Regions from separate parts of the Paenibacillus sp. ClWae2A genome, predicted to be linked through region 2. Evidence: a T-box and tRNA genes for the amino acid it is inferred to sense, from the RefSeq annotation. Region 2 holds a T-box; the other regions hold tRNA genes.
The links. The T-box of region 2 lies ahead of leuS (leucine--tRNA ligase). A T-box ahead of a tRNA ligase gene usually reads a tRNA of that ligase, here a tRNA-Leu.
Positions count from the first base shown of each region.

Region 1: it encodes a tRNA-Leu, which carries the amino acid that the T-box ahead of leuS (leucine--tRNA ligase) is inferred to sense. The anticodon was not compared.
Region 3: it encodes a tRNA-Leu, which carries the amino acid that the T-box ahead of leuS (leucine--tRNA ligase) is inferred to sense. The anticodon was not compared.
Region 4: it encodes a tRNA-Leu, which carries the amino acid that the T-box ahead of leuS (leucine--tRNA ligase) is inferred to sense. The anticodon was not compared.

Region 1 covers NZ_JAULSQ010000003.1:350,977-358,846, reverse strand. The annotation lists gene QVE09_RS12860 (sensor histidine kinase) at 1-240, shown strand, start outside; gene QVE09_RS12855 (NucA/NucB deoxyribonuclease domain-containing protein) at 350-832, shown strand; gene QVE09_RS12850 (hypothetical protein) at 1,028-1,252, opposite strand; gene QVE09_RS12845 (hypothetical protein) at 1,460-1,909, shown strand; tRNA gene QVE09_RS12840 (tRNA-Leu) at 2,374-2,459, shown strand; gene QVE09_RS12835 (insulinase family protein) at 2,832-5,753, shown strand; gene QVE09_RS12830 (helix-turn-helix domain-containing protein) at 5,905-6,612, opposite strand; gene QVE09_RS12825 (MalY/PatB family protein) at 6,861-7,870, shown strand, end outside.
Region 2 covers NZ_JAULSQ010000003.1:533,536-541,405, reverse strand. The annotation lists gene QVE09_RS13670 (phosphotransferase family protein) at 187-1,143, shown strand; T-box leader at 1,255-1,524, shown strand; gene leuS (leucine--tRNA ligase) at 1,603-4,047, shown strand; gene comER (late competence protein ComER) at 4,028-4,873, opposite strand; gene QVE09_RS13655 (ComEA family DNA-binding protein) at 5,059-5,694, shown strand; gene QVE09_RS13650 (deoxycytidylate deaminase) at 5,735-6,256, shown strand; gene QVE09_RS13645 (ComEC/Rec2 family competence protein) at 6,359-7,870, shown strand, end outside.
Region 3 covers NZ_JAULSQ010000002.1:524,867-532,736, reverse strand. The annotation lists gene pelA (pectate lyase) at 1-829, shown strand, start outside; tRNA gene QVE09_RS08375 (tRNA-Leu) at 1,004-1,088, shown strand; gene xynC (glucuronoarabinoxylan endo-1,4-beta-xylanase XynC) at 1,236-2,921, opposite strand; gene QVE09_RS08365 (ABC transporter substrate-binding protein) at 3,343-4,689, shown strand; gene QVE09_RS08360 (carbohydrate ABC transporter permease) at 4,784-5,665, shown strand; gene QVE09_RS08355 (carbohydrate ABC transporter permease) at 5,665-6,489, shown strand; gene QVE09_RS08350 (LacI family DNA-binding transcriptional regulator) at 6,564-7,553, shown strand; gene QVE09_RS08345 (serine hydrolase domain-containing protein) at 7,648-7,870, shown strand, end outside.
Region 4 covers NZ_JAULSQ010000007.1:101,210-109,079, forward strand. The annotation lists gene QVE09_RS20235 (zinc ribbon domain-containing protein) at 35-280, opposite strand; gene QVE09_RS20240 (organic hydroperoxide resistance protein) at 492-911, opposite strand; gene QVE09_RS20245 (Nramp family divalent metal transporter) at 1,311-2,606, shown strand; gene QVE09_RS20250 (HAD family hydrolase) at 2,744-3,427, opposite strand; gene QVE09_RS20255 (HAD family hydrolase) at 3,807-4,205, opposite strand; cyclic di-AMP (ydaO/yuaA leader) riboswitch at 4,321-4,496, opposite strand; gene QVE09_RS20260 (glutathione peroxidase) at 4,867-5,346, shown strand; tRNA gene QVE09_RS20265 (tRNA-Leu) at 5,495-5,577, opposite strand; gene QVE09_RS20270 (urease accessory protein UreF) at 6,003-6,704, shown strand; gene QVE09_RS20275 (hypothetical protein) at 6,971-7,174, shown strand; gene QVE09_RS20280 (nitrogen regulation protein NR(II)) at 7,202-7,837, shown strand; gene urtE (urea ABC transporter ATP-binding subunit UrtE) at 7,869-7,870, opposite strand, start outside.

The sequences.
Region 1 (7,870 bases), 180 kb from region 2:
CGTGATACGGGAATCGGCATTCCTCAGCATCAGATCGAACAATTGTTTGATGCATTTACCCAAACCGACATCTCCCATGCGCGCCGATTTGGTGGAAGTGGGCTTGGTCTGACCATCTGCAAAGAACTGCTGGAACTGATGAATGGTCAGATTTCGGTGGAGAGTACCGAGGGGAAAGGTACACAGTTTGAGGTGACACTACCCTTGCTGCGCCAACAGGCCATTCCCAATGTAGGATAATCAATCTAGCAGGACAGCCGGCGGTCTCGGCTGTTTTTTTATTTTTATTGGATTGTTTTACGAACGGGCGTTCTGTTATAATGCAAGTGTTGAATGGGGGAGACACAGCATGAGTAAGAGACGCACAAGACGAAAACGCAAAGGCAAGCAAGGCTTCAAAAAGCAGGTTCTGACGCTGGTAGCGATGCTGCTGGTAGCCCTTTATGCCTGGGCTGGGGGAGAATGGCCGGATGAGATACCTAATCCATTCGGAGGGACAAATAAGAGTGTAGACCATACCATTACGTTCCCTTCAGAGCGTTATCCCGAAACAGCCAACCATATTAAAGCTGCTATCAAGGCAGGGCATTCGGATGTATGCACCATTGATCGTAATGGAGCCGAAGGCAATCGGGATTTATCACTCAAGGGTGTTCCGGTCAAAAAAGGTAAGGATCGCGACGAGTGGCCCATGGCGATGTGTGCTGAGGGAGGAACAGGTGCAGATATTCAGTATATTAGCCCAAAGGATAATCGCGGTGCAGGTTCATGGGTAGGGAATCAGTTAAGTACATATCCGGATGGAACACGAGTGAAGTTTGTAGTGAAGTAACAAGAGGATATGGGTTGACAGAAAAAAAGGATAGAAAGGCCTTTGTTGTGAGGCAGTGGCAGCTTGGTACAGGATAAGTAGAAGAGAAAAACCAGACGTTCATGCGTCTGGTTTTTTTTGGTATGAAGTGCTGGCATAAATAAATCTAGTTAACGTATTTATACGGGAACTGAGTTTCTAGGATTACAGATCCGACTATACGAGTTGCATTCCGCTTAAATGATGAGACCGGATGCTTAACAGGCGCGTAACATGTTCGACCTCATCAAACGGTATCCACAGACTTCCGTGAACGGTACGTAAGGAGAGAATGGATGTATCAGCGGTACGCTCGGGAAATCCGGTTACCGTCTGACCGCTTGTATTACGAACCATGATCTGTTGTTTGCGTCGGATGGCAATTTCTACCTCTTTTTTCATAAGTCATTGCTCCTGATTATGAGATGTTAAATCCATATGTCAATGTTTTCAATGGTTAATTTGTCTTCTTTATCTAGTCTATCAGAACTAGGTATAGATTTCCAGAAGAGAAATCAACATTCTTCTAGGTGATTTGTCTTAGCTGTGGATGATCCGTTTTTGAATGGGGATTACGGGGTTATATTAGGGTAAAAGGAGGGGAACGGAATGACACAATTGATTATTGGGCTGGCCCGTACCGAGAACGAGGCTATACTGATGCTGAATCAGGTGAAAGAGGAAGGCATCAAGGAAAAATATTTAGGAGCGGTGGCGAAGGAACAGCTTAATCTGGAACTGGTGAGCGAAAAGACGGGGCTGCCCAAACCTTTGAAGGGTGCCGGAACAGATGGTGCCTTTGGCGCTCTGCAAGGCATATTGGCTGGTCTGGGGAAGCGAATGGATCAGACGATGGCGATCGGTAATGCAGTGCGTAGACTCGCTGGTAATGAGATTGGGAGTGAGACCGATGATTTGGTGCTTACACTGACTGAAGCGGGGATCTCGGAGGAGGATGCGCGGTATTACGAAGATTGGCTGTTAAAGGACCATATCTTGGTTATCGTGGAGTGCAGTGAGGAAGAAGCGGCTCGTGTTCGACCTATTTTACTTTTTTAGTTTAATTTAAGGCTGATTTTAGGTTTCTTTAATGTTGGGGAGGTATTCTTATCTCACACCTCCCTTAATATAGATTGGTTTACCGGAAGTCCGGGACCGCAACTCGGACTTTCTAGGCACTGTGAGCTGACGCTTGCAGTGCCTGTTTCATTTATATAAGTTGAACCAAAGATTATTTACACTGACACTCCGATGACAGAATAACCTTCTAATCGCTGTTATCCCCAGATTTTTTCGATTCCCTTTTCTCAAGGGAAAATCCGGTGATAGCGTATGCTTCCGATGCAGCTTTCTTTCAGAAAGCTTTTAGGCGAACGCTTCGCTTTTTCAGTTTTTTCTGTCCTCTCCGTTATCGTGTAAATCATTAGTTAAACTTATATAGTTAGATTATTTTTAATAAAAGTGTTGCAAAGTTAATTAGTTCATGGTAAGATATTTCTTGTCGCCAAGAAATACATAATCCTGCCGGGGTGGCGGAATTGGCAGACGCACAGGACTTAAAATCCTGCGGTAGGTGACTACCGTACCGGTTCGATCCCGGTCCTCGGCATCTTAAAAAAAAAGATCGTATGACGCTTGTTAACCAAGCGTCATACGATCTTTTTTTGTGTTCTTTAATATGATTGTCACTTCATTGCAGACCACATCACCATGCAGTTCATAAACATAAACCCTGCATAATACATATCAGAAGGTACATTTATCTGACTTTTATGAAGAGACGGGACAATGGTGTATACTATCCATAGGCATATATTACCTTTACCTTGCTGAACGATATAAGTTCAACTACACATTTACACGATAACGGAGAGGACAGCTGTTGTTCTGTCATCGGAGTGCCCGTGTAAATAACCATATTTGAACTTATGTAGAGTCACAAAACCAATAAAACAATCTTATGGACGGAGGACTCAAGTTTATGTTGAAACAGCTTAAGCCATACAAGGTGTTACAGGAGCGCAGAATCGAAGAACTCAAATCGGATGCGTATCTGTTGGAACACCAGAAATCCGGAGCCAAAATTGTACTTTTGTCCAATCAGGACGACAACAAAGTATTCAGTATCGGTTTCCGCACACCTCCGGAAGATGATACAGGGGTAGCCCATATCCTCGAACACTCCGTGCTCTGTGGGTCCAAGAAATTTCCGGCCAAGGATTCTTTTGTTGAGTTGCTGAAAGGTTCATTGAATACATTCCTTAACGCCATGACGTATCCCGATAAGACGATCTACCCGATCGCAAGTCGTAATGATCATGACTTCCATAATCTGATGGATATATATCTGGATGCGGTATTAAATACAAATATTTATGAGAATGAAAAGATATTTTTGCAAGAAGGCTGGAACTACAACTTGACCTCTGCTGACGATGAGTTAACCTACAACGGAGTTGTATATAACGAGATGAAGGGAGCCTTTTCTTCACCGGAACGAATGGTGCGCAGAGAAGTGCTGAACTCCCTTTTCCCGGATACCACATACTCCTCCGAGTCTGGCGGATTCCCGGAAGCTATTCTGGATTTAACGTATCAGGGGCTGCTGGATTTCCACACGAGATACTACCATCCTTCCAACAGTTACATCTATCTCTACGGGGATATGGATATGGAAGAGAAGCTGCAATGGCTGGATGAAAACTATCTGAGTGCATATGATCGAATCGAGATTGATTCGGCCATTCAACTTCAACCTGCTTTTGCAGAACGGGTAGACACAGTTAAGACTTACTCTGCGGGAAGTACGGAATCGGAAGTGGATAACAGCTTCTTGACCTATAACGCGGTAATCGGCACAAGTCTGGACAAGGAACTGAACATTTCGTTCCAAATTTTGTTATACGCCTTGCTGAACGCTCCGGGAGCGGTACTGAAGCAGGCGTTGCTGGATAAGGGCATTGCGAAGGACGTCTACGGTTCGTATGATGACAGCCTGTATCAGCCTGTGTTCACGGTTGGACTGAAGAAGAGTAATTTGGCGAGCAAAGAGGATTTCCTGGGAACGGTCAAAGAAGTACTTGAGCGTGTGGTAAAAGAAGGTTTTGATCCTAAAGCGCTCCTCGCAGGGATTAACTCATATGAGTTCAATCACAGGGAAGCGGACTACGGCAGAATGCCGAAGGGCCTGATCTACGGATTCTCTTCCCTGCAAAGCTGGTTGTACGATGAGGAAGCACCTTTCACCCATTTGGAGGCTAATGACGTATTTGCTGAGCTGCGGACAAAAATGAACGAAGGTTACTTCGAGCAACTGATTGAGAAATATATTTTGCAAAACACACATACTTCCTTTGTAGCCCTGACACCGGACAAAGGGTTGAATTCACGCAAAGAAGAAGCGTTGAAAGAACGTCTGAAAACTATTCAAGCTGGTCTTAGTGAGGAAGAAGTTCAGACGTTGATTCAGAAAACAGAAGCACTTGCAGAGTATCAGAATACACCTTCAACCAAAGAACAGCAGCAGGTCATTCCGACGTTATCGATTGAAGATATTGAACCGAAGGCCTCTACGTTGCATCAAACGGTGAACCAGGTCGACGGCACAACCATTCTCCATCATAACCTCTACACCAACGGAATTGGTTATCTGAGACTGCTGTTTGATATCAAAGAAGTGCCACGTCATCTCCTGCCGTATGCAGGGTTGCTCAAGAATGTACTGGGTTACGTGGATACTCAAAACTACTCGTTCAATGAACTGTCCAATGAAATTCATATTCATTCAGGTGGTATTCATAGCGGGATAGGATCTTATGCTAACGCGCATAAACACAATGAATTCAAGGCTACCTATGAGTTCAACGCAAAAGTGTTGTATGACAAGCTTGGATTTGCCTTTGATATGATCAAAGAAATTGTGTTCACTTCCCAATTCGATAATTCGAAGCGGTTATATGAGATAATCTCTCAGATGAAAGGTAACCTGCAACGTAATCTGATCAATAGCGGACACTCTGCGGGAATTGGCCGATCTTCGTCCAAACATTCAGCGGTCGCGGATTTCAGGGAAGCCGTGAGTGGTATCGCGTTTTACCAGTGGTTAGAGGATCTTCAGGCGAATTTTGAGGCTAGAAAAGAAGAGTTATCTTCCAGTTTGCAAGTGTTGACGGGGTATATTTTCAGACCGGAGAACTTGCTTGTTAGTTACACTGCCGATGAGCAGGGATATGAAGGACTGGAACAACAGGTATCCGATCTGAAAGCGAAGCTGTTCACACATGAGGTTGCCAAAGAAGAGTTTACGTTCACACCGGCTACTCATAAGGAAGGATTCCGTTCCCCTTCAGAGGTGCAGTACGTGGTGCAAACGGGCAATTATATCGACAAAGGATATCAATACAGCGGTTCACTACGGGTTTTGCAGGGAATTCTGTCCTTGGATTACTTGTGGACCAATATCCGCGCCAAAGGTGGAGCTTATGGATGTATGTCAGGCTTCAGACGGAACGGAGACAGCTATGTTGCATCGTATCGTGATCCAAACCTGGATAAAACGTACAAAGTATATGAAGAAATACCGCAATATTTGAAAAATTTCCGGGCAGACGAGCGGGAAATGACGCGTTATATCATTGGTGCAATTCAGGATCTCGATACGCCGAGAACGCCTTATGGCGAAGGAGCATTCTCGCTGGAGTGTTATCTGTCGAATGTGACTGAAGCGGATCTGCAACAGGAACGTGACGAAGTGTTAAGCACGAAGGAAAGCGACATTATCGGTTTTGCTGAGCTTTTATCGGCCATACTTGAACAGCAACAGCGCTGTGTGATCGGTAATGAGAACAAGATTGAGGAACAGAAGCAAATGTTTGACGAGACGCTGGATTTAATTAAAAATTAAGCGTTAGTCTCGGCTTATTCCCCGATCGAATAGGCGTCAAACGCGAAAGGCACTTTTATGAGCTGGTTCAACAGCTTATAGAAGTGCCTTTTCTAGTGGGGAGGGACTGTCTCCATCCATATGATATGGAATGTGTGACACGCTGCGTTGTTCAGGTGACAGCGAGCATGTTGTATATTTTCAGGGTCCTCAGATCTTCCTTTGAGATTTTTAATTCATTATATAACTCCTGATTCTCGGGCAGCGGGGTTCTGGAGAATAACATTTTGAGTGCGATAGGCATGAAAGGTCTGAACGAGACACCAGCCATCAGTCCCCATTTTTTCTCCGATTCCTGAAAAGATGCCAAAATATTAATATATAGGTTCTCCAGCGGGGTGGCCTGATTTTTCAAAATCAGCGTGGTAAGCGTATCATAATGCTCGGTGTGGCCCCAATACATATTCTCGCACTCTTGGTAGTTCTCAAAATCCTTCACATTCATATACATCACGGTGCGATAACGGTTGGCATCCGACTGAGCCATCATGTCAATGACACAACGAATGAGACTGTTGTTACGCCCGTCATAGAAGTAAGAATAGAAACGGGTGGAGTTCTTGAAAAAGCTGGACGGGACCGCATTCATCAGGGGAGAAGCATGCCTTGGTTCTTGGTACAAGAGTTGCTCCACCTGGATGTTGAGTGCGTTCGCAATATGATGTAACGTCACCAGATCAAGTGTAATATCTCCGCTCTCATATTTGGATAACGTGCCCTTGCTCTTGAAGATCTGATCCGCAAGCTGTTGGATGGTCAGTCCCCGCCACTTCCGAAAGTTCCGTATTTTCTTGCCAACTTCCTGATTGATATTGTTCATAAACGCTTCTCCTTATGCAATGTTTCTTGAGAGTACGTGAAAATGATGAAAGTCATTCATAAAAATGATGTTATATGAGAAATATATCACTTTTTCACGGAAATACCTATTCTGGAGAAACAATTAACTTCATTTGTTTCGTCAGAATAGATTGTATTGCATTTGATGCAATTTCTACGTCATGGAATAATAGATGTATACGACATGAACCGACAATGAAAAGTTGAGTAGACAGAGGAGCAGAAGCTATGAAATATAACTTTAATGAGATTATAGACCGAACAGGAACAAATGCCATGAATACGGATGGTTTCCGTCAATATATTTTTAACGCCACAGAGGACATGACTTTTCCATTTAAAGATGAAGAATTCATTCGCATGTGGATTGCAGATATGGAATTTGCCACACCTCCCGAGATTCTGGATGCAGTTAAGGAGCGTCTGGACCGTAGAATCATGGGTTACTCCCAGGTGTTTGATCCGGCATATTACGAAGCTGTCTCGAATTGGATGAAAAGATACTATGATTGGTCCTTCCCAAAGGAGCATTTGGAGACCTCGAACGGGATCATCCCCGCTTTATATGAACTGGTGGAATATATCTGTCAATCGGATGAGAAAGTACTGATCGTGACCCCGTCTTATGGTTTCTTCAAGTCAGCTGCGGAGCATAATAATCTTGAACTGGTATGTTCAGATATGATCAACGAGCAGGGGCGTTACTCGATTGATTTTGAGGATTTTGAAGCCAAGGCCAAGGATGAGAAGGTAAGGGTATGTATTTTCTGCAACCCCCATAATCCGTCTGGACGTGTCTGGACAACCGAAGAGTTACAGCGTGTGGGTGAGATATGCCTGCGGAACAACGTATGGGTCATTTCGGATGAGATTCACTGTGATCTGCTGCGGACGGGTAAGAGACATACGCCACTTGCAAAGCTGTTCCCGGATACGGATCGAATCATTACATGCATGTCCCCGAGCAAAACATTCAACATGGCTGGTCTGATGTTCTCCAATGTCATCATTCCCAATGAGGCACTTCGAGACATCTGGCAGGCACGCCATTATGGTTTCAAAAACCCACTGAGCATTGCTGCCACGCAAGCGGCTTATGAAACGGGTGATGAATGGCTGAAACAATTAAAAGGTTATCTAGACGCCAATTTCGCATGCGTAGAACAGTATGTGAAGCAGCATCTGCCACTGGCTGTTTTTCACATTCCAGATGCCACATATCTGGCCTGGATTGATAT
Region 2 (7,870 bases):
TAAGGGCAGTTTTTTTGTTTGATTTTCCATGGAGAATGAATAAAAAGTTTCTGTAATCCGGCAAAGAACTGCTAGGAAAGACTTACGAGCGTGACAAAAAGTATTGCCAGTTAAAGCAAAGGAGGCGATAATAGTCGGATAGAAAGCGTTTTCTAATGGGATCAATAGTCGAGGTGAGGTGTAGAGGTGGAAAGTACATATAAAACAAGACTTACGTCAGAACAACTGAATGCCATAATAGAGCAGCATTTCTCTGCAAGTATAGAGGACTACAAGGAAATGGTGGATGGCTGGGCCAATCATGCATATCTCATCACACTGAGTAACGAACAGCGAGTGGTACTGAAAATTGCACCGTCGGCTTCGACAAATCTGATGCGTTGTGAGCAGGATCTCATGATTGCCGAGGTTGAGGCGCTACGCCTCATCAAGGAGCTACAGGATGTTCCCGTGCCCCAAGTGTTGGCTTATGATGATTCGTTAACTATGGCTTCAGCGCGTTATTTTATCATGGAGTACATGTCTGGAACACCCTATAATCAGGTCAAGGATCAATATTCTACGGAAGAGCAGGAAGCCGTTGAACAACAACTGGGGCGTTATAATCGTCGAATTAATGAAATCAAGGGTGAGAAGTTTGGATATTTCTCGGAGCAAAAACAGCGATATTCCACATGGAAAGAAGCATTTATGAATCTGATGGATGACATTCTTACCGATGGGGAAGAAGCCGGAATTACATTTTCGATCGACTATACTGAATTGAGACGCTTGATTGAAGATAAGTCGGATGCGCTTAACGATGTCAAAGAACCTGTTCTTGTCAGTTGGGATCTGTGGGATGGCAATGTGTTAGTAGACAAAGGTCGTATCACAGCGATTATTGATTTTGAACGTTCACTGTGGGCAGATCCTCTGATGGAGCATTATTTCAGTCATTTTAACTATACGCCCGGTTTTGTGAAAGGGTATGGGCATGCGATTACGACTGAAAGTGAGCTGAAAAGAAGAAGTCTCTATGACTTGTACTTTGATCTGGTGCTGCGCATTGAGTGCGCTTATCGTCAATATGATAATCAGGAACATGTGAATTGGACCATTCATAATCTGGAGGAAGGCATTGAGCGTTTTCGGTTATCCTGAACAGCAACCAGCGTTATGAACAGTACGAACCGTAGACTTCAAGATGGCGATTATAACGTGTAATATTGACTTTGGGCTTGCTTTTTTATATAATGGTCCCGATATTGTATACATATTTCGATGATAAGGATCAGTAGTAATTCCTGTACATAACAGAGAGCCGGCGGTTGGTGCAAGCCGGTTGACAGTGATTTGCGAACTCGCCTTGGAGAAATGCGGTGATTACAACATTCTGTTTAACCTGCTTGGATAAAGCTAGGGGTCAGGAATGGAAATCCGCATCGGTTAACCGCCGTTACAGGTCCAAAGGGAGTGGATGACGAAGCACGTTCGTCCGCTAACTAGGGTGGTACCACGGGAATTCAACCTCTCGTCCCTAGCGCTGCAAACGCTACGGGATGCTGAGGTTTTTTTGTTGCAATTAAAGCTAAAGCGAATAACCTGAAGGAGGAACAATAGATGAGTGAGAATAACCAGTCGAAACACGGCTATCAGCCACAAGTCATGGAAAAAAGTTGGCAGCAATACTGGGATGCAAATAAAACGTTTAAAACGGGTGAGGACCCTGCTAAACCGAAATTTTATGCTTTGGATATGTTCCCTTATCCATCCGGTTCGGGTCTGCATGTAGGCCACCCGGAAGGATATACGGCAACAGATATCGTTTCCCGTTACAAACGTATGCGCGGTTACAATGTATTGCACCCAATGGGTTGGGATGCTTTCGGTCTGCCTGCTGAGCAGCATGCACTGGATACAGGTGAACATCCACGAGATATTACATTCCGTAATATTGACAATTTCCGTCGCCAGATCAAATCGCTTGGTTTCTCCTATGACTGGGATCGTGAGATCAGCACAACGGACCCTGAGTATTATAAATGGACACAATGGATCTTTATCCAGTTGTACAATAAGGGCCTCGCTTATGTGGATGAAGTCGCAGTTAACTGGTGCGAAGCGCTTGGAACGGTACTGGCTAATGAAGAGGTTATTGATGGCAAGAGTGAACGTGGTGGACATCCGGTAGTACGTAAACCGATGCGTCAGTGGGTCCTGAGAATTACCGAGTATGCAGAGCGTCTGTTGGAAGACCTGGAAGAGCTGGATTGGTCTGAAAGCATCAAGGATATGCAACGTAACTGGATCGGTAAATCAACAGGTGCAGAAGTGGTATTTGCCATTGAGGGTCGCGAGGAAGTTATTAAGGTTTTCACTACCCGTGCGGACACATTGTTCGGTGCGAGCTTTGCAGTACTTGCTCCGGAACATGAATTGGTAGAAGCAATTACAACCGATGACCAACGTGAAGCGATTCAGGCTTATCAGGAGCAGGCTTCTCGTAAGAGTGATCTGGAACGTACAGATTTGGCCAAAGACAAAACAGGTGTATTCACTGGGGCTTATGCAATCAATCCCGTTAATGGTGCAAAACTGCCGATCTGGATTGCTGATTACGTTCTTGCAGGTTACGGTACGGGTGCGGTTATGGCTGTTCCGGGTCATGATGCACGTGACTGGGAATTTGCGAAGCAGTTTGGTCTGGATATCATTGAGGTTATTCAAGGTGGAGACGTTACACAAGAGGCATATTCCGGTGATGGCGCGCATGTGAATTCCGATTTCCTGAACGGACTGAACAATGAAGAAGCGGTTGCCAAGATGATTGCTTGGCTGGAAGAGAACGGCAAAGGACAAGGGAAAGTAACCTACCGTCTGCGTGATTGGCTGTTCAGCCGTCAGCGCTACTGGGGTGAGCCAATCCCGATTCTGCATCTGGAAGACGGAACGATGAAGACAGTACCTGAGGATCAACTTCCACTGCTGCTGCCTGATATCGACCAGATCAAACCTTCGGGTACTGGAGAATCACCACTGGCGAATGTTACGGAGTGGGTGAATACGGTAGATCCGGAAACGGGAATGAAGGCACGTCGTGAGACCAACACCATGCCACAATGGGCGGGTAGCTGCTGGTATTACCTGCGCTTTATCGATCCGCACAATGACAAGGAACTGATCTCCAAGGAGAAACAGCAGCAGTGGCTGCCAGTTGATCTGTACATTGGCGGAGCAGAGCACGCCGTACTTCACTTGCTGTACGCTCGTTTCTGGCACAAAGTGCTGTATGATCTGGGTGTTGTGGAGACTAAAGAGCCTTTCCACAAACTGGTGAACCAAGGTATGATCCTGGGTACCAATAATGAGAAAATGAGTAAATCCCGTGGTAATGTTATTAACCCGGATGAAATCGTCAATGAATTCGGTGCAGATACATTGCGTCTGTACGAGATGTTCATGGGACCATTGGAAGCGACAAAACCGTGGAATGCAAACGGGGTTGAAGGCATGCACCGCTTCCTGTCACGTGTATGGCGTCTCTTCATTAACGAAGACACAGGAGCCATCAATGACAAGATTACGGTGGACGGTGGAACGGATGAGTTCAAACGGACTGCTCACAAAACGATCAAAAAAGTTACGGAAGATCTGGAACATCTGCGCTTCAACACATCCATCAGCCAGCTGATGATTTTCATCAACGATGCATACAAAGCGGACACACTGCCTCGTGAAGCGATGGAGAAATTTGTGCAGCTGTTGTCACCACTGGCACCGCATATGGCAGAGGAACTGTGGAGCCGTTTGGGTCACGAAGGTGGGATCTCTTACGTGGCTTGGCCTGAATATGATGAGTCCATGACAGTGGATGCGGAAGTAGAAATCGTTGTTCAGGTAAATGGTAAAATTGTAACTCGTGCTACAATCGCGAAGGATCTGGATGCACAGGGTATGCAGGACTTTACGATGGAGCTGGCACCTGTTAAGCAGGCGCTGGAAGGCAAGACCATTCGCAAGGTCATTGCCGTTCCAGGCAAACTCGTTAATATTGTTGCCGGTTAATCTCACCGGCTCGGAATAGTTCATCCAGCTTTACCAAATCTTCATCATATTTGTCATGTGTCGTGTGGATTAGGCTGTCGAAAACACCGTCGAGACTAACCTTCAGCAGTGCAAGTGCCTGAGCGGTAATACCGCCAGGTACAGCGACACGAGCTTGAAGCTCTTGAGGTGTGAATCCTCCCTCGGTGAGCAGCTTGCCTGTTCCCAGGAGCATTTCGCCAGCCAGAGCACAGGCATCTGCCCTTTTGATGCCTGTCAGCTTCACTGCACTTTCGATCCACTGTTCCAAAAAGAACGATATGAATGCAGGTCCGCAGCTGGAGAAGTCGGATGTGATTCGTGTACAGGCTTCATCCACTTGGTACGGCCTGCCTATATGACTAAGCAGACTTTCTAAGACAGCGCGGTCTTCACTGGTCATTCGTTCGCCGTGTATGCACAGGGACGCGCCGCTGCCAACCTGGTGTGTGACGCTGGGGATTACCTTGGAGACTTTGCAAGGAAGTGAAGATTCCAGATGGCGCAGCTGCACGGGACTGGTGATCGAGACAATTATATGATTGGGATTCACGACAGGCAGGATGTCGTCAATGACATGTTTAAATTCAAGCGGCTTCACGCACAGGAAGATAATATTACTTCGGATCACCGTTTCCCGATTGCTCTGGGATTCATGCAGACCGGGGTAACGGAGGGATAACTGTCGTACTTTGGACGGGGTTCGATTGCTGGCGGCGATCTGCCGGGGCTCAAGTGCACCCGATTGGATCAGGGCATAGATCAGCAGGCTGCCCATGCTGCCGGTTCCGATAAATCCAACCTTCATTGTTTCAGGCCTCCTTTCATGCTTTACGGTACTGGCGCAGTTCATTCCCTCTATTCTATGCGTGAGGACCTGTTTCACATGACATGAAAAATGAACAACTTGTTTCATCTGGAAAGTTCAACGGTTCGGAAGCACCGCCCGTGTTCGAAATGAATGATTTTGAATTCAGGGAGAGGTGTGGAAGAATGAGATGGAACAAAGGGATGACCATTGCTGCTGCGGTGGTTGGAAGTATACTTATATTATGGTCGGGCAAAAGTGAACAACCACCTAGTGGCTGGGAACCCTTGCGGCTCGGCACCGAGAAGCCGACGATAGAGCAGGAACTCCCTGCTGTACAGTCGGCTACTTCGGTTCAGGGCAACACGGGAGCATCTTCGGGAACGGATGCAAGTGGGGTGCAGACTGGGAATGAGGCAAAGGCAGGAGAGTCTAAAGAGCTTGCGAGCGTTGGGGTTGAAGGTGATTCAGTTGTTCAAACTACAAGTCAGACGAATGATAATCCACCGGACACCTCAAATTCGATTGAACCAGTTACGCAAAGTACGAATTCGAATCCTTCGGTTACCTCCGAGACGGGCTCGAACAGTAATCCACCTGTAGTTCGTGAGGAAGCTAGCGACAATGGTAAGATTGATGTGAATACTGCACCTGTCTCCAAGCTTACGGAGCTTCCCGGAATCGGAGAGAAGAAAGCTCAGGCTATTGTGGACTATCGTAATACACATGGTCCTTTTGCGAAAGTCAGTGATCTGACAAAGGTCAAAGGAATCGGCATGAAGATGCTGGAGAAGATGGCACCGTATGTGCAGATCCAGTAAGATTAAGATAAAAAAATGTGTTGAGCGGGAGGAAAGCAGCATGAGTACAGTAGAGGTACGCAAGGACTGGGATACGTATTTTATGGACATCGCGTATATGGTTTCTACCCGTTCCCGCTGTTCGCGTCGTCATGTGGGTGCCGTTCTTGTTCAAGGGAAGAAACTGCTGGGAACAGCCTATAATGGTGCACCCACCGGCGTCCCGGATTGTTCTGAAGCAGGTTGCATGATATCGGAAGAGTATGAGTTGGTCGTAACCGATGGGCAAGAAGAAATGGTGAAAAAGCAACGATGCATTCGCACAATTCATGCGGAGCAAAACTTACTTTTATTCACAGATCGAATTGACCGCGAAGGCTCATCTGTCTATGTGACCGACGAACCTTGCTGGACATGTGCTAATATGCTGGCGAATAGCGGGATTACAGAAATCGTCTTTCATCGTTCTTATCCTAAAGATACCGGCAAGGTTACGGATATGATGCAACAGAAGGGCATAACGTTCCGCAGGCTGGAGAATTACCAGCCCCCGCGGGAAACGATGATGACTGTGAGCAATTAATGTGAATATGGTCGAATACGAGAGGGAGAACCTCCGGCAAGCCTGAATTGGCTTTCCGGGGGTTTTTCTGCGTTCAACGGGTGACATGAAGGAGGGGTACGAATGAAAGGCAGACCGTTACTAAGTTTTACGATTTGCTGGATGTGCGGGAGCGGGATAGCATGTGCGTTAACAGGCTGGACGTTAATCTGGGGGATGATTGGAGCGTTGGCGTGTCTACCACTTTTGCTGCGTTTCGTGGATGTACGTGGATGGTCTGTTTTATTTTTACTTGCTGCCTTTATTGGAGGTGCTGCACATTGGGAGTGGAATGACGCACGCAATCATAGCAGTCTGCCGGAGACCATACATGTTGCTGCTGATGAGATGGACGTTATGGCAGCCAAAATTCAGGGTGAGCTTGTGTCAGATGTACGCATTGATGGAGATCGGGCTGACTTTAAGATACAGATGTCTTCAATATTGCCAATATCGGATTCGTCAGCAGATACAGATCTTGCATCATCATCTGCGTTTAAAATAGATGAACAATTGATGGTACAAGTCAGACTGTTAGAGGAAGAAGAACAACAGGTAGCAGCGGGGTGGAAGAGGGGCGATGCAATTACACTTAATGGTTCTTTTGCCCATCCTGGAGAAGCCAGGAACTTTGGTGGGTTCGATTATCGCAGTTATTTGCGAACCCTGCACATCCACTGGTTGTTCAAAGTGAAGGGAGCCAGTTCGGTCACAGCTACGCCTCCTGAGGGGCTTGGACAATTTAACGTATTACGGTGGACGGATTGGACAAGGCATAAGTTGGGCTCGGCGGTCGAGGGATTATTTCCTGAGCCTCATGCAGGATATATGAAGGGTTTAATTATCGGGATGGCTACTGATATCAATCCTGGCACCTATGGTCAGTTTTCACAACTGGGTCTAACGCATATTCTGGCAATATCCGGAACTCATGTCGCTGTATATGTCGCTTCTCTTCTCCTTATTTTATCCTGGTTAAGGCTTACCAGAGAGACGGCACTCACGATTGTTCTGATCCTGGTGCCAGCTTATGTACTGTTATCTGGTGGTTCACCTTCAGTTATTCGAGCAGGGATTATGTCCATGATTGGTTTGTATATGGCACGTCGCGGCCTCGCGAGAGACGGCCTGCAGATGATCAGTGCAGCAGCGTTGCTGATGATGTGGTGGGACCCGTACTTTTTGCTAAGCGTGAGCTTCCAGTTATCCTTTCTTGTGACCGCAGGTTTGATGATCTACATGCCAATGATTAACCGACTGTTCAGCAGCTGGCCGAAATCTCTTGCCGCAACAGCATCGGTTACGGTGACCGCTCAGCTGATTTCGTTCCCAGTAACCATTCTCTATTTTAATCAGTTCTCATTACTTTCATTTGTGGCCAACTTTCTGCTTGTTTCTTTGATTAGCGCCATTGTATTACCTCTGGGGACGGTCGCCATGCTGTTATCATTTATATGGGTTCCCTTGGCAAAACCTCTCGCGTGGGTTGCGATTCAACTGAATCAACTGACGTTTGTAAGCGTGGAGTGGATGAACAGCCTGCCAGGTTTTGTATTGATCTGGGCAACACCTTCCCTGTTGTGGATTGCTGCATAT
Region 3 (7,870 bases), on a different contig from region 2:
TTCTGATATTTTGAAGAACCAGCTGCCGGATGGAGGTTGGAGGAAGGATTATAAACAGACAAGTGGAGAGTGGGCGAAGTCCACGATAGACAACAAGGCTACATACTCAGAAATTAGAAGATTGGCGAAGGAATTTAAAAAGACGAATGATCCGCGATACTCCACAGCTGCAATCAAAGGAATTAACTTTTTGATCAACATGCAGTATTCAAACGGCGGATGGCCACAAGTTTACCAAAGCTCTGGATATCACAAGCACATTACTTACAATGATGATGCCATGATTAACGTAATGATCATGCTGGATGAAGTAGCAGCACGCAAAGGTGATTTCTCGTTTATCGACAGCACACTTGCTAACCGAAGTAAAAATTCAGTTGCCAAAGGTGTGGAGGCGATTCTGAATACACAAGTTGTTTCAGGGGGAAAGCTGACAGCATGGGGACAACAACATGATTCCAGTTCCCTTAAACCAGCGAGCGCAAGAATCTACGAAGTACCATCGCTGACAGCTGGAGAGAGTGTGACGATTGTTAAATTCCTGAAAACCAGACCTGCTAACACTAAAATTACCGCATCCATTAAAGGAGCGGAGGCTTGGTTTAACAAGGTGAAAATTACGGGTTACAAGTATGAAAGAGCAAATGGGGACAGCAAAATTATCGCTGATTCCAATGCGGCTCCGATTTGGGCACGCTTCTATGAAATAGGAACGGATAAACCAATCTTTATTGGTCGTGACGGGGTAGTTAAATACAAATTAAGTGATATTGATAAAGAAAGAAGAGGCGGTTATGCCTGGTATGGCAACTGGCCATCCAAGCTGTAATTTGTAGTATGCCTCCGTTTTAATGAACCAAATTATTAGCAGTTAAAGGTAAAGCCCGATTCGACATGGACGTCTGGTTCGTGCTTTATTGTTATTATTTTCAGTGTTGACATGATAGGTTCCGCATGATATATTATTTCTTGTCGCCGAGATTAATCACGGTAGATACGATATGCGGTCGTGGCGGAATTGGCAGACGCGCACGGTTCAGGTCCGTGTGGGCTAACCCCCCGTGGAGGTTCGAGTCCTCTCGACCGCATCTAATAAAAATACTCCTTGAGCTAACGCTTAAGGAGTATTTTTATTGCATTTTTTGATATAACACTAACATTAGACTTGAGTATCCAAGAGGTTAGTGCTTCGCTGCAAGTAGAGCAAATGGTCTTCCATCAGCCAAACGGAACGGTTATTGCGCCGCGGTAATATTAATGCTGTCAATATTCGGTCCTTCCGTTCCGGTGGTAACCACTTTCAATGTATTGGTCCCCGTGTTCATGGGGACCTGTATTGTTTTTTCAACCCAAGTGGACCAGCTTCCCGTTGCCGGAAAGGGCTCGTTGCTGATGACTTTGGTTCCGTTAACAAAAATGTCGAGGTTACGGGTTCCGCTTTCCAGTGCATAACGAAACTTTACGTTTTTGGTACCTGTGGTAGTATTGTTAATGGCGTTCCATTGAATGGCTGAACCAGTCATCGCATTGAAGTTGACATACCCGGAACCAGTGTAACCAGGATAGATCGTTTCAATGGCAGCTTCCGTAAGTGTCGTTCCGGTCTCTGCTTCATAAGTAGTACCGCTGCCTGTATTTCCGCCGTTATTCCCGCCAGTAATGTTGGCAACAAATGTTGTTACGCTCTGAGCCGGGAGCTGTGCCGTGAAGGCTCCATTGGATACGGTAAGCGAAGCCCCGCTTGCCAGGTTGCGACTGCTGTCCGTAACCCATGAGGACACAGTGGAGGCATTACCATTCTGCAGAACGAATTTTTGGCTTGTGGCCGAAGTTCCACGGTTAATTGCCACGACGACGACTTTGTTATCACCTTTGTAGGCTGAGACAAATGTGTTCGTATCCGGATTTTTCGTTGCATCCACTCGGAGGTAGCCTGGACGCACGAATTTAGAGAAATGAGCCATATTATAACCACGTTTGCTTATGGTACCGTCCTCTTTCATTGGACCATACTGTCTGCGGATGTACCACCACACATAGGCTTGGAAATCACCTTCTACCATGGCATTGTGCATGTGATAGGAAACGTCTAGTGCTTCAGGCCAGCGGTCTGCTGAGTTGTTGTCACTGTTCGGAACATACACCTCAGTCATCCACAGTTCTTTACCGGCTCCTTTTTGCTTAAAGAGAGGGTATGCAAAATTCGAAATCTGGGTTCCATACGTATGTGCTCCCAGAATGTCCATGTTGGCAAGTGCCTGCGGATCATTTAGGATTGGGTCGGAAATGTTCTTTAAGTACTGGAAGGATTCAGGCGCCATAACTTTGGTACCTTGGATGGACCCGGCATTTTCTTTCATGAATCGAAGGATCTCTTGTGGAGTCCACCAGGTCCAGTCATGAGCATAATCCGGTTCATTTTGCACAGAAATGGCATACAGATCTACGCCGTTATTTTTCATGTAGGTTACAAAGTCGTTCAGATGTTGCGCATATGCGGCATATTTGTCGTATTTCAGACGCTTGGCATTGGTGTCCCCATTGCGGTTGAATGTTTCAACCATGCTGCTCGGAGGATTCCATGGGGATGCGAATACGATAGCCCCCTTTTCAATAGCCCGTTTGGCTGTGGCAACTTCACGATACCAGTTATTGGAATCCGGATCGACGTAGATCCTGAGAATTGAAAAGCCTAACTGATTCTGGTCATTACCGAAAGCAGTTTCACGTTGAGCGGGAGTCAGATCACCAATCCAGGCAGGAAGGTTAATGCCCCCAAAGCCCTTGATCAGTTGTTTTTCCGAGGACAAATTAATGTTGGCATCGCTGGCTGCTGACACGTGTGTCGGGGTTAACATCAGAGGCAGAGCCGTTAAACAGGCCAAAAGAACATTGACTGATTTTTTCCATGTCCATTTCAACTTCAAAATATTCAACCTCCTCGAAATAATTTATTTAATGAAAGCGTGTTCATAAAACTAGCCAAGCAGTGATGATAATGTTGTGATCACATCCTTTTCAAGTGAATTTAATGAAAAATAATGTTTTCAATAGTAAATTTTACTATATCTTTTGATAGAAAAATACCTGACATATTACAGGTTATTTGTAGATTATTATCTTTTTTTAAGAGATTCATCATTATTTTATCAAAAAAATAAGAATAAAAAACCGTTCATTGGAAGGGTCTTCTAATCCATGAGTTATTCCAAAAATAGAGGGATATTTCATCAATTTATTTTTTATGTCAACCGGTTGACACATCGCTTCTCAAGCGCTTATGATAAAGCTGCATCAGAAATGTATGCGCATTCATAACAAACACCTGGGGGGAAGTTAAGCATGAAAAAGAAATGGGTTTCGTTTGTTGGCGTAATTTTGCTTATATTACTGATTACGGCCTGTTCATCAGGCAAGGAATCAGATTCACCGAATCAGACAGTGTCAAACGGCGAAAGTGATTCATCCAAAGAGGTGAAGCTTACCTTTTTCAACACATCTGCAGAGGTTAATTCGGTTTTTGAAAGTCTTTTTAAGAAATACCATGAGCTGAATCCCGAGGTTACTATTGAATTGATTCCTACACCGATTGGCGGAGCACAGCTTGAGAAGTTCCAATCTTTACTCGCATCTGGAAATCCGGCGACCATAGCCAATCTGGATGCGGGCACGATTCTGCAATATAAAGATAAATTCCTGAACCTGGATTCCGAAAAGTCAAAGTATGAGGGATTAACGAAGCCCGGTGCGGTAGAAGGTGCTTTGCTTGATGGCCAATTCCTGGGTGTACCTTGGACAGCGCAAGGATACGGACTCTTGTATAACAAACGTGTGGTTGAAGAAGCCATAGGCGGAACATTTGACCCCAAATCGATTCAGACCCGGGATGATCTGGAGGCTGTCTTCAAAAAAGTGGAGGCCGCAGGCAAATCTCCGGTTATGATTCATGGTGCTGACTGGTCGCTTGGAGCGCATTATCTGGGACTCACGTACTCGCTTCAATCAAACAATGTAGATGACAACCGTAAATTCGTTGAGGATCTGGAAAAGGGGACGGCTTCCCTTGCAGACAACGCTGCATTTAACGGATTGATGGACACGTTCGATCTGCTTAAAAAGTATAATGCCCGCAGCAAGGATCCGCTTGTGGCAGATTACAACAAGGACAGCGCAGATTTTGCGAAAGGAGAAACGGCTTTCTATTTCATGGGTGACTGGACATGGGCTGTAATTGGCACCCTTGAAGGTCGTGATCAAGAGTTCGGCATCGTTCCTGTACCGATCAGCAACAATCCGGATGATTATGGCAATACACAGGTTGCTTATAGTGAGCCAAAGCTGTTTGCTATTGATAATTCAGGTTCTACCGAAGCACAGCAGGCTGCTGCCAAAGCATTTATTGAATGGGTTGTAACGAGTGATGAAGGGCAAGAGGCGATTGTAGGCCAGATGGGTCTGGCGTTGCCGTACAAAGATGTCAAAGTGAAAGGCACTAACATTCTCTCCGATGCGGTTAACCAGTACGTAGATGAGGGCAAGGTGCTGAATATCAGTGTCATTAACTATCTGCCGCAAGACTACTGGGCCAAGACCGGAGCATCGATGCAGAAATATTTGGTGGATGTGATCGATCGAAAAGGACTGATTGACGAGGTTCAAGCCTACTGGGGAACTCAGGCAGGGAAATAACGAATGAACAGGCAAGGTAACCAGAAGGATGGGCATGAACTCAGTGTGTTCATCCTTCATTCCTAAAGCGACTAGGGGGACACAGGAGGTCATCATGGATAAAAAAATACGGATAAGGAATGCAGGCACATTTTTGCTTTTTGGAGGTCCTTCCGTTATTGCGTTTCTAGCAGTTGTTGTTGTCCCTTTTATCGTTGGTTTATATCTTACCTTCACAAATTGGGATGTTCGTACAGGAGACAACACCTTTATCGGTCTTGCGAATTATTCGGCAGTTATGCAGGATACCGTGTTTTGGACACAATTGTGGTTCACCCTGAAGTACGTCTTTTTTACGGTCCTTATTGCAAACGCTGCTGCTTTTTTTATTGCTTTGGTTTTGACAGGCGGCGGCAGAGGCGAACAATGGCTTCGAACCGGATTTTTCACTCCTAACCTGATCGGAGGCATCATTCTCGGGTATCTCTGGCAAACGTTGTTCTCACAGGTTCTTCCGTATTTAGGGGACAAATATAGTTGGTCCTGGTTTGAAACATCATGGTTAACCAATACGGATACGGCATTTTGGGCACTTGTCATCACAACATCCTGGCAATTGATCGGTTATTTGATGATTATTTATATTGCCGGTTTTGCAGGTGTTCCGAATGATGTGCTGGAAGCGGCGAGCATAGACGGAGCGAGCCGATTGGCGACCATCCGCAGAATTATGCTTCCGTTAACGATACCTGCCATCGTAATTTGCGTATTCATTTCCATCTCCAGATCATTTTTGACCTATGATATTAACCTGGCTCTGACCAAGGGAGGACCATTTAACTCCACAGAACTGGCAACGTATCACATTGTACAAAAAGCATTTTTATCCAACCAGTACGGAGTGGGGCAGGCGGAGGCCGTAGTGCTCTTTGCTGTGGTCGCCATTATTGCGTTAACTCAATCTTATCTGCTTAAGAGATTGGAGGTCGAGTCCTGATGAATGCCCGTCGATTTCTTCCGCAGCTGAAGACCGCTCTGCTGTATGGGCTATTGTTTATTTTTTTGACGCCGTTTTTGCTAATCATTATGAACTCGTTCAAGTCAACCCAGCAATTTGTGGAGAATCCACTATCGTTGCCTACCGGGATTGAATTTGGCAACTATGCGAGCGCGTTTGATAATATGGATTTCCTGAACGGATTCATGAATTCCTTCATCATCACCGTTGGTGCGGTTTTACTGATTCTCTTTTTCTCATCCATGACCGGGTATCTGTTTGTAAGATTCAAGTGGCGGGTGAACGGTATTCTCTTCTATGCCATGCTGGCTTCACTGGCACTGCCGTTTCAGGTGTTAATGATTCCTCTCGTGATGTTATATGGCAACCTGAACTTGCTCGACTCCAAGGTTACTTTGCTCTTCATGTATCTTGGCTTTGGTGTACCGTTCGGCGTATTTACGTTCCACGGGTTCATCAAGGGCATTCCGTTTGAGCTTGAAGAATCTGCGTTTATTGAAGGAAGTTCCCGGGTTCGAACCTTTTTCCAGATTGTGTTGCCCCTGTTAAGGCCGGTATTTGTAACGCTGATTGTGCTGGACGTCTTGTGGATCTGGAATGATTATCTGCTGCCAAGTCTGGTGTTATTATCACCCGCGCACAAGACGTTACCACTATCCACCTATAACTTTTTCTCTTCGTATTCCGTTGACTATGCACCCCTGATGGCAGGATTGATTATGACGATTATCCCTGTGCTGATCATGTATTTGCTGCTTCAGAAACAGATCATCAAGGGCATTACGGAAGGTGCATTGAAATAGTATGTAGAGGGGGATGGATGAAATAGGAGAATGAAAAGTCTATAATGAGTAAAAAAGCAAGGTGGTTAACGGATATGCCCAAGATCGAGGATGTAGCCAAAAAGGCGGGAGTGTCTGTCACAACCGTATCGCGTGTGTTAAACAATAGAGGTTACATTAGCGAGAAAACACGTGAGAATGTATATCGTGTTATGAAAGAGCTTGATTATCAGCCCAATGAGATGGCACGAGCTTTATTTCGGAGAAAATCGAATATGATTGGATTGATTATTCCTGATGTCTCCCATCCGTTTTTTAGTGAGCTGACGTATTATCTCGAGTATTATGCGGATAAACAGGGGTATAAGTTACTGCTCTGTAACTCGGATCGTGACATTGTCAAAGAGAGTAAGTATATTGATATGTTGAAAAAAAACAAAGTTGACGCCATCATTACAGGCAGCTCTGTGCTTGATGTCGAGCATTATCTGAATCTTAATCTGCCCATTGTTTCTCTGGATCGCGAGGTGGCAGACAATATTCCGGTGGTTTCTTCGGACAACGAGATGGGGGGCAGACTCGCGACGCAGTTGCTGCTTGATAAGAAATGCAGACAGCCTGCATTTATCTATCGAGGTATCGGTGGTCCACATCATGTGGCGTTGCTGGCGAACGGAAGAGCACAAGGCTATGATGAAGTCGTGACTCAGGCGGGCTACGACCCGATTCATTTGCAGCTGGATGCGTCTGTTAAGGATGAACAGGAGATTGAACAAGAGATCATTCGCTTCCTTCACGAATATCCGCATGTGGATGCTATATTTGCAAGCAGTGATGTGATTGCAGCCGAAGTTGTGCAGGCTTCTCGTCAGGCAGGAAGACGGATTCCCGAGGATATTCGAATCATTGGTTATGATGATGTCAAAATTGCTTCTTTGTTAAGTCCACGTCTAAGCAGTGTCAGACAGCCCATAGAGGAGATGTCCGAACGGATTATCGATTTGGTGGTGAAGCAAATTAATGGAGAAGATGTGCCAAATATGAACCTATTTCCGGTCCAGTTGGTTGAACGGGAAACCACATAGAAGGAGTGCTTTGGAAAGGGCACACTTTTTGTGTGTTAAATATGTCAACCGGTTGACATAAGAGTTATGCTGCAGGAACAGGAAGGAGAACACAATGAAACGGAATACATTCTATCCACCAAGTACACCTGAAGAACAGGGGATAACTTCAGCAGGTATCAACGATTTTCTGGCATGGGTTGAAGCCGAAAGCATTGAGCTTCATGGATTCGTGCTGAAAAGACATGACCATCTTGTTACCGAAGGATGGTGGAAGCCTTATCGTCCGGAGATGCCGCATGCTGTATATTCTCTCACCAAGAGTTTTACTTCGATTG
Region 4 (7,870 bases), on a different contig from region 2:
AAGAAAATTCAGTTCAATGTCAACTCGCGCATGTCTACCCGCCAAACAGAATATCCAGAATCGTCCCTACCTGCCCTTGTTTTTTACCTTTCAAAACATCCGGATCAAATACTTCAACATAGCCGCAGGAAGCACAAGCCACAAACAAGTAGTGGTTATGTTGGATATCGAACATCTTGCTCAGGCCTGCTCCTGACATGGAAACTTCCTTAATGTTACAATCCGTCCCCCTGCATTTCGTACATACAAATCGGCGCTCGATCATCTCTTCAATACTCATCTTCGTTCCCCCTTTATGGAATGTGTAGCATGAAGTGGGAGTGCAATTATGTAAAATAGTACGCGATCTGGCATCTAATCTCCTGCATCCTGTCATTATATTATGATCAACACAAAACCCTGCCGATTGCCAGCAGGGCCTTGTAGTCGAACATCAGGTATCCGGGATACCCTGCTCTATATTGTTCCCTTTACTTGCCGGGAGTAAAATCTTAGACTACGTTTAATACAACATCAATGTTGCCACGTGTTGCTTTGGAATATGGACAGAAATCATGTGCCTTGCGGGCCAGATCTTCTGCTTGACTGTGATCCACACCAGGCATACTCACGTCCAGACGAACAGACAGCTGGAACCCGTCATCCGCAGGGTCTTTACCAATGGATACGTTACTTGTAACGACCACATTCTCCAATTTCACACCTGCTTTACGTGCTACATTGGCAAGGGCACTTTCATAACATGCTCCATATCCAGCGGCAAAAAGCTGCTCAGGGTTGGTACCTTCACCACCGGAACCTCCAAGCTCTTTGGGCATTTTCAGATCATGTTTGAGCACGCCATCCGAAGAAGTCACCGAACCTGTACGTCCACCTTTAACTGTCGCTACTGCTGTATATAAAGCTTCCATTAAGAATCTCTCCTTTATCCATATAGTTTTTACTGCCTTCCTTTCAATTTAAACCTCTGGCTCATTTTGAAACGCATTTTATTTCTTTATCAGCTTTTACAACTTTATTATTTTCATTCATTTCAACGCCACGGCTGTATTTTCCCTAAGGTTGGGTAACATACGAAGGGGCATCTTCAAATTAGAACCGATTTTTTTGTGTTAATACATAAAAGTTGCACTAGACAAAAATTATTGAAGGAGTACAATGTAACAATAAACATAAAAATTTAGATATATCATGAGCGGTTTGTTCCGCAACAATATTTCCAAATCAATAATTCAAAGTCAGGTGATTATCGTATGAGTAAAAAAAATCCGTTCAACGCTCCTTCAAGAGAAACATTGTCTACTGCGGGCATGGCCCCTTCCCTTGGAGAAGCACATAGTTCCATGAAAGTTCCACAGAATGCTGCATGGTGGAAGAAATTCCTCGCCTTTGTAGGCCCAGGATACCTCGTTGCCGTAGGTTACATGGACCCCGGGAACTGGGCAACAGATATCGCAGGCGGCTCGCAGTTCGGGTATACCTTGTTATCCGTTATCCTGCTCTCAAACCTGATGGCCGTTGTATTGCAATCATTGGCTGGAAAACTTGGCATCGTCACTGGACGGGATCTTGCACAAGCCTGTCGCGAACGCTTCAGCATGCCTGTTGTCATGATGTTATGGATTCTGTGTGAGCTTGCCATTGCGGCTACCGATCTGGCTGAGGTCATAGGTTCTGCCATCGCGTTAAAGCTGTTATTTAACATCCCCATGTTATACGGCGTTATCATCACCGCAGTTGATGTGCTACTGATTCTTGTCCTGCAAAACAAAGGTTTCCGCGCCTTGGAAACACTCGTCATTGTGCTGATGGCGACCATTGCCCTCTGCTTCGGGATTGACCTGTTCCTGGCAAAACCGGATATGGGTGGTGTTCTCCATGGTTTTGTACCAAATGTTGAGATTCTGCAAAACCCTGCTATGCTCTATATCGCCATTGGTATTATCGGAGCAACCGTGATGCCGCATAATCTGTACCTGCATTCTTCCATTGTGCAGACCCGTCAGATCGAACAGACACCACAGGGCAAAAAAGAAGCCATTCGGTACTCGACCATGGATTCTACAATCGCGTTGACACTGGCCCTGTTCATCAATGCGGCTATCCTGATTGTATCTGCTGCTGTATTCCACAGTGCTGGCATGACGCAGGTTGCCGAGATCGCTGATGCCTACCATCTGCTGACACCTCTATTGGGTACAACCGTTGCAAGTATCCTGTTCGGTGTGGCGCTGTTAGCCTCAGGTCAGAACTCTACCCTTACAGGTACACTCGCTGGGCAGATCGTTATGGAAGGTTTCCTGAACATTCGAATTCCGGCATGGCTGCGCAGACTGGTCACACGTCTGATCGCCATCATCCCGGCGGTAATTGTCACAGTGATTGCAGGAGAACACGGCACAGAAGAACTGCTCATTTTGAGCCAGGTCGTGCTGTCGCTTCAATTACCCTTTGCTGTAATTCCCCTGGTGATGTTCACGAGTGATAAAAAAAGCATGGGTGCATTCGCCAACAAATTGTGGCTCAAAATCATCTCATGGGTCATTACCGCGATTATTGTTGTGCTGAATGTATATCTGATCATTCAGACGATCCGGTTATTCTAATCTCGTTCTTATCGACCAAATACTAAAAAGGCTGATCAACTCCGGTAATTAATACCCAAGTTGATCAGCCTTTATTGTTGCAGTACAGCAACGTTTTTCCTTTTATAGTGAAACTCTAAACTCCAATAAACAATCATCTAATCCTGATTTGGTATCAGTAACGGCAGAAGTTGATCCAATGAATCAACAGTCCAATCCGCACGTTGGTCATCCGATAGTTCTGGCTGGAATCTTCCGTAACCCTGCATAATTCGAATCGTACGCATGCCCAGCTTCCGAGCAGGAATAATGTCATTATCGATCCGATCCCCGACCATGACGGCTTCCTCTGGCGCACAGCCTGCCTGTTTCAGGGCCACAGCGTATAACTCGGGATCTGGCTTGGACACCCCTTCTTCAGCCGAGCAGGCCAGAACATCAACATACTTCCGCAGTCCGTAGCTTTCCAGTCTTTCTTCCGTTCCAGGACTCTGATTGGCAATAATACCAATACGATAATACCGTGACAACTGCTGAAGAACAGAATCCGCTGAAGGAAAAGGACGCTCAAGATCTTTTTGAAACTTCAGCTTGTCCTGAATCTGTTTCTGGTGTCCCTCATCTTCAATGAATGTGCGAATCGCCACTCTCATAGGCCATTGCTCATATTTCTGGTAACAGTTCGCGAACAGTTCACGTACCGCCTCAATCTTCACCGGATACCCCAAAGTACAGGCTTCGCGGACGAACTGTCCGATAATATCATCAACCGGCTCCCATTCATCCACCAGTGTATCTCCAACATCAAAAAACAACCATTTCAATCCACCTACATCCGGCACGCCAATTCCTCCTTGTAAGCCACAGGTGATTCCTGATCCTAATCTAAAAGTTCGTGTTCAAAAAGTCTGGTCTTCAGTACCGAGAAGATGGAATGAAGCTAGAAATGGAGTAGCGGAGCGTAGGGAAAACTACGTGAGCAACTACAATGTTTCCGAAGGAAACATACTTCGTAAGCATATTCTTATTCGGCTGAATTTCATATTCGATGCTGATGATGCCGCTAGGCATCCTTCGTAATCAAAAGCAGACTTTTTGAACTACCTTTAAAACCATAAAAAAGAAGACTCACCATCTTGCATGAGTCTCCTCAAACTTCCGTTTATCGATACATTCAATTATAACAGGCACCTCACACCTGAGCAATCACAAGCTATGGCATTAACCATTGAGGAGAAAGCCAACTTCCCCATTGAGCGAATATACAATCCGGTCTGCGCCCATGCCCCGATAGATGCCCTTTGGATGACTCTGCTCCGTAATGACGCACAGGGATTTCGATGTCCATGAACGGCAGATCTGTAAATAACGACAGGTCAGATTCAGGCTGTTCTCGAAAATAAACACGTTGCCTACGCTGCCCTGCGGCAAAAACCATTTTTGAGCTGCAGCCGTATTCATGCGAATGACATGCTCTACTCCGATTCTACGGAGTCTGCGCTCTTCCCCTGCACTGTTGGTTAGAACGGCAAACGGCATTTTTTTGTACATCAGCAATTTGATAAATTTGCGTCCTGCTTCATTTGGAGCAGTCACTAAGATCATCTCAGTATCCATCATTCGTTCCTCCCTTGGCGTGAAAAGACAACAAAAAAGAAGCGTGGGGGACCAAGGCCTCCCGAACGCTTCTTAAAGAACCCATGGCGAAAACGCCATGAACCAGCGTACGGCTTGTTGCCTCTCCCTTTAACGCTTACGAGGTTAGCTGACGGATTCGGGCGCGAGAGTCGCCCTATTTCCGGCTGTCACCGGAAAATTCACCCCATGAATGCCTACTGTCCTGGACAGCGCATTCTGTTGGTTCCCCCGTTTCCCACTCATGAATGAATGGAAACTCAGCGATTAAAACATCGTTCGTATATCTTAAAATAAGATCGAGCGATATTATCGTTTGTTTCGTTTTTCAGGTACAATTTAGTTTAAATTGAAATTACGTTATGAATCATACACCCGTGCCATGACGGTGTAAAGTCCGCACAGATCACCGAATCGACAGATTTTCGGCAATACTCACATATAATAACGCTTACAATAAGGTCATACTCTATCCATCTCTTTAAATCTATCTAATTCTCACTCTGACGAAATTCCCTTCGCAATTCATTCACGTATTCTGCACAACTTGCCTGTTTTGATTCTTTTAACACCATATTAGTTTTGCATTATTTAATTGCAACCAATATAATAAGAGATATCAGATGATACCATGGAGGCGATTTAGATGACAGTCTACGATTACAAAGTGAATACCCTTCGCGGTCAAGAAGTTGAAATGTCCGACTACCGTGACAAAGTGTTACTGATTGTGAATACGGCAAGCTCATGCGGACTTACACCTCAATTCAAAGGTCTGCAAGAATTGCAAGACAAGTTCCAGGATGCACCCTTTGAAGTCCTTGGTTTTCCAAGTAACCAGTTTGCACAGGAAAAAGGATCTTCCGACGATATTGCCGAGTTCTGTCAGATGAATTATGGCGTGAGCTTCCCCATGTTTGAGAAAATTGATGTGAACGGCTCAAGCGCTCACCCTCTCTTCCAGCACCTTAGCAAAGAAGCACCCGGCCTGCTCGGATCCAAAGCAATCAAATGGAATTTCACCAAATTCCTTGTGGATCAGAACGGACAGGTCATTAAACGTTATGCTCCCAAAACAACACCGGACAAGATTGAAGAAGATATCAAGAATTTGCTGCAAAAATAATACATTGGCCACCCGCAGCCGGAAGGTAGAGCAGCATTGCCCCGGTAATGGATGGCCTTTTTTCTCAAACCTTAATGTCAGACTGTTCAAAAAGACAAAAAAAGAAGCTTTCCATTAATGGAAAGCTTCTTCTTAATCGTTCATATGATGCGGTCGAGAGGACTCGAACCTCCACGGGCATACGCCCACTACCCCCTCAAGATAGCGTGTCTGCCATTCCACCACGACCGCATGTCGTAAATAATCGGCAACAGAATTGATTATACCGGGTTCAGAACTAAAAGTAAAGTATTTTTTCATGCTTCTTTTTCAGCTAGGCATTTTCCTCAAAAAACGCATATTCTCGTCATGTTTATCCATGAACTGCATATCATTAGATTTGATCCCCTCTTTTCGGCTATAGCGATCTTGTTGATTCATTTATATATAGTCCTCCCTGCACTTCTCCACATAAATAACGCAACAAGTTATATAAAATAACACAAATATTGAATTTCAGATTTAATCCATTGAATTTCAATCACACTATTGACAAAAAGCGGACATTTATGGGATGATAACTATCATATAATTCGGATTTACAAACATAAAGCAAACAAAAAGGAATATAAATGTTACTTAAAGTGACATTTAGCGAACACAGGAGGCGAATGATTGTGAACCGTGGGAATAAGCTACTCGATTATGTTAAACTGCTTGATTCCTCTATTCAGGTTGGAGGGTTCACCCATTCCTTCGGCATGGATATCCATATGAAGGAGGGTACCATTCGTAATGCTGAAGATCTCGAATCATTCATGCGTTGTCAGTTGCATCCCAGCATCGTTCGTCTTGAAGGCATGGCCATCAAAGGCATCTATACCGCAGCAGATCACAAGGATACATGGCGGATAGCTCTGATCGACAAGCTCGTCCATGTTCAGCGAACCCCTGGAGATCTCAGAGAACAAGCTGCCGCCATGGGTAAACGATTGATCAGACTTGCACGCGCTCTGCACCCCTGGATTGAATTCAGCCAGCTCGAACAGATCTTTGCCAAATACGATTCGGTTGGCTGCCTCTCCACTGTTCACGCCTGGATTAACCACCACCTCGACATCCCGGTCGAGGAGGCGGTCCTTGGTTACCTGCATTCAGCCATGAATGCCTGCATAACCGAAGCCTCCAAAGTCATTCCCCTGAACAACGATACAACCAAGGATCTGATGGTCCGCCTGGCCACAGATCTGGAGAATGAATGGAAGACCGTCAGCGCCTCGGCTGCGGATGGACTGGCACAGCCAACCTCGATGTCCATGAAATCATTTTTCCCCAGTTTCCATATGCTTGGAGCTGGACTTCATGCCTACAGGGCCTAATCCTCTTCCTCCTCATACCTGCTCCCCTTTATTCAGACAAACTAAAAAACACGCGGCAACCTCATTGCCGACGTGTTTTTTGTCATTTTATTTGTTTTATTTACGTATTTACGCCATTTATCATCACAAAATACACTTTTTTCCGTCTTTTTTAATTGTTAGATGACGAATTTACGTATATAATGAAACATACAGCTCGCATTTCTATATATTTTACATGAAGAAAGGGCGGCTGAATACTACATTCTAATCAGGGGTGAACCCTTTTGAACAAGAAAAAACCAGTGACTCCGTTCGGATGGGCCATCAAACGACGGCTAACCGAACTTCAAGTGGACCAGAAGACTTTTTGTGAACAGCACGGCATCCCACCCTATCGTTTATCCAATCTTATTCACGGCACACGCAAAGCAACCCGATTCAGGCACCTGGTCGCTGATATTTTGGATATTCCAGATGAACTGAGATAAGATTTCTGCCAAAGGAGGGTCCCATCCATGAGACATGTTACATCCGATCTGGAGAGGCTGTCGTTCCAGTCCATACTTCACCAGCTCATCATCGTTGATCACAATTGGATTATCCAAAGTTGTAACCGTGCCTGGCAGCAGGGACTCGGTCAATGCTCACCAAACCCGGATACACACAGTAGTCATAGACATTACCTGCACCTGACGGAAGCTTGGGCAAAACGTGGCAAGAACGCACACATGGCACTTGTCGCACAGAATTTGAAAGAACGCGGAATACCCTTTAATCGAAATCATACATATGACATCTGCGTGTATACTGTATACAACGAAGAGAGGTGGTTTCGTGTGGAACTCACTCCTCTATCTTATGCAAATTCAATGCTGGATACCGATCTCGCTTTGATTGCACACATGGATATTACCGAACAGAAAAAGACAGAACACCAATTAAAGAAAGCATTGTCTGAAGTGCGTACATTGCGTGGACTGCTGCCTATTTGCGCGGTCTGCAAACAAATCAAGGACGAAGAGGAACACTGGAACTCCGTTGAGAGTTATCTAGAGAAGCATACCCACGCCGAATTCACCCATGACATCTGTCCGGAATGCATCCGGCGGTTATATCCGAAATACTCGAATATCCTGGACAAGCGTTCCTGAAACCTTTCTCTACACGACACATTAACTGCAACT